One region of the Streptomyces sp. NPDC047014 genome, then DNA from elsewhere that is predicted to be linked to it. Evidence: riboswitches for the same ligand, from Rfam matches in the RefSeq annotation. Region 1 holds a riboswitch; the other holds the start of a gene.
What was found. A riboswitch is a leader RNA that binds a small molecule or an ion and turns the genes downstream of it on or off. The one in region 1 is predicted to bind cobalamin.

Region 1 (3,423 bases):
CGGCGCGCAGCGGCAGGGTCTCGCGCAGGGCGGGTTCGTCGACCTGGATGACGGAGGTGCCGGCGGCCTCCAGGTCGTCGACCTCGTCGCGCAGGGCGAGGGCCACCTGGCGGGCGGTCTCGCCGAGCGGCTGGTCGTCGCGTACGAAGGACCAGGCGAGCATGGTGACCGGGCCGGTCAGCATGCCCTTGACCGGCTTCGGGGTGAGGGACTGGGCGTACGAGGTCCAGCGCACGGTCATCGGCTCCGGGCGGGAGATGTCCCCGGCGAGCACGGGCGGCCGCACGTAGCGGGTGCCGTAGGACTGCACCCAGCCGTGCTGCGTGGCGAGGTAGCCGGTCAGCTGCTCCGCGAAGTACTGGACCATGTCGTTGCGTTCGGGCTCGCCGTGCACGAGGACGTCGAGGCCGGTCTTCTCCTGGAAGGAGATGACCTCGCCGATCTCGGCCCGGATCCGCTCCTCGTAGCCGGCGGCGTCGATGCGTCCGGCGCGCAGGTCCGCCCGGGCCACGCGCAGTTCGTCGGTCTGCGGGAAGGAGCCGATGGTGGTGGTCGGCAGCAGCGGCAGGCCCAGATGCGCCCGCTGGGCGAGGGCGCGCTCGGGGTACGGCTGGGCGCGGCGCCCGTCGGCGTCGGTGACGGCGGCGGTGCGGGCGCGGACGGCGGGGTCGTGGGTGAGGGCGGAGCCGGCGCGGGAGGCCAGGTCGGCGCGGTTCGCGGCGAGTTCGGGCGCGATGGCGTCCGTACCCCGGGCCAGTCCGCGGGCCAGGACGGCGATCTCCCGTGTCTTCTGGCGGGCGAAGGCGAGCCAGCGGCGTACCTGCGGGTCGATGTCGCGCTCGGCGGAGGCGTCGAGCGGGACGTGCAGGAGGGAGCAGGAGGCGGCGACGTCCACCCGGTCCGCGAGGCCGAGCAGGGTGCCGAGGGTGGTCAGGGACTTCTGGTAGTCGTTGATCCAGATGTTGCGGCCGTTGACCACGCCCGCGACGAGCCGCTTGCCGGGCAGCCCGCCCGCGGCGGCGAGGTCGTCCAGGTTGGCCGCGCCGCTGTCGGTGAAGTCGAGCCCCAGGCCCTCGACGGGTGCGGCGGCGAGCACCGGGAGGGCTTCGCCCAGCCGGCCGAAGTAGGAGGCGACGAGCAGCTTCGGCCGGTTGGCCGGGGCGCCGAGCTCGCGGTAGGCGCGGGCGGCGGCGTTCAGCTCGGCCGGGGTGCGGTCCTGCACCAGCGCCGGCTCGTCCAGCTGCACCCACTCGGCCCCGGCGGCCCGCAGGTCGGCGAGGACGGACGCGTACACGGGCAGCAGCCGGTCGAGCAGGGTCAGCGGCTCGAAGTCGGCGGGGACGCCGGGCGCGGGCTTGGCCAGCAGGAGGTAGGTGACCGGGCCGACGAGGACGGGGCGGGCGGTGTGGCCCTGGGCCAGGGCCTCGGTCAACTCGGCGACCTGCTTCGCGGAGTCCGCGGTGAAGACGGTGTCGGGGCCGAGCTCGGGGACCAGGTAGTGGTAGTTGGTGTCGAACCACTTGGTCATCTCCAGCGGCGCCACGTCCTGGGTGCCGCGGGCCATCGCGAAGTAGCCGTCGAGCGCGTCCGCGTCGACGGCGGCCCGGTGGCGGGCGGGGATCGCGCCGACCATGACGCTGGTGTCGAGCACGTGGTCGTAGTACGAGAAGTCGCCGGTCGGGACCTCGTCGATGCCGGCCTCGGCCAGCTGGCGCCAGTTCGTCCGGCGCAGTTCTGCGGCCGTCTCCCGGAGGGCTTCGGCGGTGACCCGGCCCTTCCAGTAGCCCTCGACGGCCTTCTTCAGTTCGCGGTGCTGACCCTGGCGGGGGTAGCCGTACACGGTGGCGCGTACCGCCGCGGCTGCGGGCTTCGGTGTCACGGAACTCTCCTTCGCGAGATGTGTCCAGGAACATCCCGGCGACGGGACGCGGACGCGAAGGGAACGGCAGAACGCGCGGACCACGCGGCGGCACCGGGGCCGCACATGCCGCTCGCTGTGTACGCCGACCCGCCCACGAGGTCACCGGGATATCCGCGCACGGCATCGGCCGTACACGGGCAACGGGCAGGTCTTCGGACTCGCGGGCACGCCTGCCGGTCTCCCGGCGGGCACCTACTGGCCGTCGCTTCCCAGGACCGTTGTCCGGTCCCAGTGCGTATGACGGCGGTCGTTCCCGCTCACCGCTGCGGGGCAGTCCCGGATTCCCACCGGGTTCCCTCTTACGACGCCTCCCGTCTGGCGGGCGGGGGCGAACCAGCTGCACCGGCCACCCTAGGCCGTTCCCCTGGAGCGCGAGTACAGCCGTCCACATACCGGACAGAAATCTGAGACGCGGGGCCCCGCGGTGTACCGCGGGGCCCCGCGCCGGGCGGGCTCAGCCGTGCGTGAAGTGCGGCGGTCGCTTGTCCACGAAGGCGGACATGCCCTCCTTCTGGTCGGCGATGGCGAACACCGCGTGGAACAGGCGGCGTTCGAAGCGGACGCCCTCGGCGAGGGTGGTCTCGAAGGCCCGGTTCACGGCCTCCTTGGCCATCATCGCCACCGGCTTGGACATCTCGGCCACGGTCGTCGCCACGGCCAGGGCCTCGGCGAGCAGGTCCTCGGCCGGAACGATCCGGGACACCAGCCCGGCCCGCTCCGCCTCGGCGGCGTCCATGGTGCGGCCGGTCAGGCACAGCTCCATGGCCTTGGCCTTGCCGACGGCCCGGGTGAGGCGCTGGGAGCCGCCGATGCCGGGGATGACACCGAGCTTGATCTCCGGCTGGCCGAACTTCGCGGTGTCGGAGGCGAGCAGGATGTCGCAGAGCATGGCCAGTTCGCAGCCGCCGCCCAGGGCGTAGCCGGAGACCGCCGCGAGCGTGGGGGTGCGTACCTCGCCGAGGCGGTCCCAGGCGGTGAACCAGTCGGTGAGGTACATGTCCATATAGCTCTGCGGGCGCATCTCCTTGATGTCCGCGCCTGCGGCGAACGCCTTGGCGGAGCCGGTGAGGACGATGCAGCCGACCTCCGGGTCCCGGTCCAGCTGCTCCGTGGCGGCCACGACCTCCCGCATCACCTGGAGGTTGAGCGCGTTGAGCGCGCCGGGCCGGTTGAGGGTGAGGAGGGCGACGCGGCCCTTGCGCTCCAGCAGGATCGTCTCGTAGGTCGTCTCGTCGGCGGTCGCGTCGCTGGTCGCGTCGGTCGTCTCGTAGGTCATACGGGGTTCCCGTTCTGGGGTCGGAGGGTGCGCACGATCGCCGAGAAGTCCAGGTCGGCCCCCTCGGCGGCGGCGAACGCGGCGTACATCTCGGCGGCCTTGAGCCCGAGCGGGGCCTCCACCCCGCCCGCGCGCAGGGCGTTGGCGGCGAGGCCGAGGTCCTTGGCCATGAGGGGCGCGGCGAAACCGGGGCGGTAGTCGCGGTTGGCGGGGCTGGCCGGGACCG
Region 2 (3,423 bases), on a different contig from region 1:
ATCCGCCTCCCAGGCGGTGACGAACTTCGGCTTCGCGATCTCCCCCGAAGCGCTCGCGCAGGCCGCGAAGGACGTCGAGGAGGCCAGCCTGCTGTCCCGTACGGGCGGCGCGCCGACCTTCGCACTCGGGATGTCCGAGATCTTCTCCGCCGTGCTCGGCGGGGCGGGCATGAAGGCGTTCTGGTACCACTTCGCGATCATGTTCGAGGCGCTGTTCATCCTCACCACGCTCGACGCGGGCACCCGCGTGGGCCGGTTCATGCTCCAGGACAGCCTCGGCAACGTCCACAAGTCCTTCAAGGACGTCAGCTGGAAGCCCGGGGTGTGGTTCGCGAGCGCGATCGTGGTCGGCGGCTGGGGCTACTTCCTGTGGGTCGGCATCAAGGACCCGCTGGGCGGCATCAACCAGCTCTTCCCGCTCTTCGGCATCGCCAACCAGCTGCTCGCGGCGGTCGCGCTGGCCGTCTGCACCACGCTGCTGGTGAAGTCCGGGCGGCTCAAGTGGGCCTGGGTGACGGGTGTCCCGCTGGTCTGGGACGCCACGGTGACGCTGACCGCGAGCTACCAGAAGATCTTCTCGGAGGACGTGAAGGTCGGCTTCTTCGCCCAGCGCGACAAGTACCAGGCGGGCATCGACGCCGACAAGGTGCTGCCGCCGGCGAAGAACATGGACGACATGCACACCGTGGTCACCAACGCCACGGTGGACGGGGTGCTGTGCGCGCTGTTCGCGATCCTGATCCTGGTGGTCCTCGCGGACGCGGCCCGGACCTGCTGGAAGGCCGTCCGGGATCCGGGGTCGGCCACCCTCTCCGAGGTCCCGTGGACCGAGTCGAGGATCGTCGCGCCGGCCGGGCTCATCGCGACCGCCGAGGAGCGCGAACAGCTCGCGGCGGCCGGCCGCGACTCCGGGGGCGGCCAGGTCAAGGAGCCGGTGGCGTGAGCTCCGTACGGAGCGCGCTGGCCCGGGCGCGGTACTGGGTACGGGAGTTCTCCGGCGAGGCCGCCTACGACCGCTACGTGGCCCACGCGCGCTCCCACGACCCGCAGGCGCCGGTCCTCACCCGCCGCGCCTTCGAACACGCCCGCACGGACGCCCGCGAGGCAGACCCCCGCAAGGGCTTCCACTGCTGCTGACCCACCCGAGGGGCCCCGCCGCAACCCGCGCCGGGGCCCCTCCGCATATTCAGCGCACCCAGCCCTCGTACGGGCGCACCCTCCTCGACGGTGCCCGCCACAGACGACAGCGGTGCCCGCCGCCCGGCGTGCGGCACACTCGGGCGCATGGACATGGTGATCAGGCGGGCAGTGCCCGGGGACTACGTGGGGCTCGGGGAGATCACGGCGCGGGCCTATCTCGACGACGGGCATCTGGACTTCAACGAGGACGACGCCTATCTGGGCGTGCTGCGGGACGTGGCCGGGCGGGCCGCGGTGGGTGAGGTGCTGGTCGCCGAGCAGGACGGGCTGCTGCTCGGCGGAGTGACCTTCGCCGCACCCGGGAGCCCGCTCGCGGACATAGCCGGGCCGGACGAGGCCGAGTTCCGGATGCTCGCGGTGGATCACGCCGCGCGGGGCAGAGGGGCCGGGGAGGCGCTCGTACGGGCGTGCATCCAGCGGGCGCGGGCCCTGCCCGGGGTCACCGGCATCGCGCTCTCCACCCAGCGCAGCATGGGCGGGGCCCACCGGATCTACGCGCGCCTGGGCTTCCAGCGCACGCCGGAGCGGGACTGGGCGCCCATCGAGGGCCTGACACTCCTCACGTATCGGCTCAAGCTGTAGCCACGCCGACACTACATGTGGGGGTTGCGGCAACGGGCCGCCCCCACATGTATGCTCATGCCTGCTGTCGCCGCAGGGGAATCCGGTGGGAATCCGGAACTGTCCCGCAACGGTATGAAGTGTCCGACATCCGGACACCAAGTCCGATGACCTGCCGACAGCGTGCCCGGCTCGACCGAACCGGGTGCCGACACGTCCGGGCCTCGCGGTTGGGCCGGTGGACGCCATGCGGGGGTACGCGTTCGCGTCGCGCCCGCGTGCGCCCACCCGCGCCCCGCCCCGCCGATGACCGGGCCGAGCGAGGGAGAGCTCCCGCCGTGACCATCGCGCCTTCCGCACCGCGCGCCGAGTCCATTTCTGGCGACAACACCGAGGGCCCGGGGGCCACGCTGCTGCGTACCCTCACCGAACTGACGGCGGACCTCCCCGACACCGACCCCGGCCGGGTCGCCGCCGCCGCCCTGCGCGGCCGCAGCGCCGCCGCCGACGAGGCCGAACTGCGCGGGCTCGCCACCGAGGCCGCCGCCGGGCTGATCTCCGAGGACCCCGCCTACTCCAAGCTCGCCGCCCGCCTGCTGACGCTGGCCGTCCGCGACGAGGCCGCGAGCCAGGGCTCGACCTCCTTCTCCGCCTCCGTCGCCGTCGGCCACCGCGAGGGCCTGATCGCCGACCGCACCGCCGAGTTCGTCGCCGCCCACGCGGCCCGCCTCGACGCGCTGGTCGAGCACACCCTCGCCGAGGGCGCCGACGACCGCTTCGGCTTCTTCGGCCTGCGCACCCTGCACAGCCGCTACCTGCTGCGCCACCCGATCACCCGCCAGGTCATCGAGACCCCGCAGCACTTCATGCTGCGCGTGGCCTGCGGTCTGGCCGCGGACGAGAGCGTGCAGGCCGTCGAGGAAGTGGCCTCGCTCTACCGGCTGATGAGCCGCCTGGACTACCTGCCCTCCTCCCCCACCCTCTTCAACTCCGGCACCCGGCACCCGCAGATGTCCTCCTGCTACCTGCTGGACTCCCCGCTGGACGAGCTCGACTCGATCTACGACCGCTACCACCAGGTCGCCCGCCTCTCGAAGCACGCCGGCGGCATCGGCCTGTCGTACTCCCGCATCCGCGCCCGCGGTTCGCTGATCCGCGGCACCAACGGCCACTCCAACGGCATCGTGCCGTTCCTCAAGACCCTCGACGCCTCCGTCGCCGCCGTGAACCAGGGCGGCCGCCGCAAGGGCGCCGCCGCCGTCTACCTGGAGACCTGGCACGCGGACATCGAGGAGTTCCTGGAGCTCCGCGACAACACCGGTGAGGACCAGCGCCGTACGCACAACCTGAACCTCGCCCACTGGGTGCCGGACGAGTTCATGCGCCGCGTGAACGCCGACGCCGACTGGTCGCTGTTCTCCCCGGCGGACGTGCCCGGGCTGGTCGACCTGTGGGGCGACGACTTCGACGCCGCCTACCGCAAGGCCGAGGCGGACGGCCTGGCCCGCAAGACCATGCCCGCCCGCGAGCTGTACGGCCGGATGATGCGCACCCTCGCGCAGACCGGCCAGGGCTGGATGACCTTCAAGGACGCCTCCAACCGCACGGCGAACCAGACCGCCGAGCCGGGCACCGTCGTCCACTCCTCCAACCTCTGCACCG

Region 2: linked by a shared signal. The riboswitch ahead of ABZ873_RS04220 (ribonucleoside-diphosphate reductase subunit alpha) and the one ahead of metE (5-methyltetrahydropteroyltriglutamate--homocysteine S-methyltransferase) in region 1 are both predicted to bind cobalamin.

The regions. Positions count from the first base shown of each region.
Region 1 covers NZ_JBEYVX010000013.1:15,243-18,665, forward strand. Annotated here, with positions in the region: gene metE (5-methyltetrahydropteroyltriglutamate--homocysteine S-methyltransferase) at 1-1,879, opposite strand, end outside; cobalamin riboswitch at 2,068-2,223, opposite strand; gene ABZ873_RS11130 (enoyl-CoA hydratase) at 2,376-3,197, opposite strand; gene mmsB (3-hydroxyisobutyrate dehydrogenase) at 3,194-3,423, opposite strand, start outside.
Region 2 covers NZ_JBEYVX010000004.1:150,639-154,061, forward strand. Annotated here, with positions in the region: gene ABZ873_RS04205 (carbon starvation CstA family protein) at 1-943, shown strand, start outside; gene ABZ873_RS04210 (YbdD/YjiX family protein) at 940-1,137, shown strand; gene ABZ873_RS04215 (GNAT family N-acetyltransferase) at 1,285-1,782, shown strand; cobalamin riboswitch at 1,827-1,956, shown strand; gene ABZ873_RS04220 (ribonucleoside-diphosphate reductase subunit alpha) at 2,100-3,423, shown strand, end outside.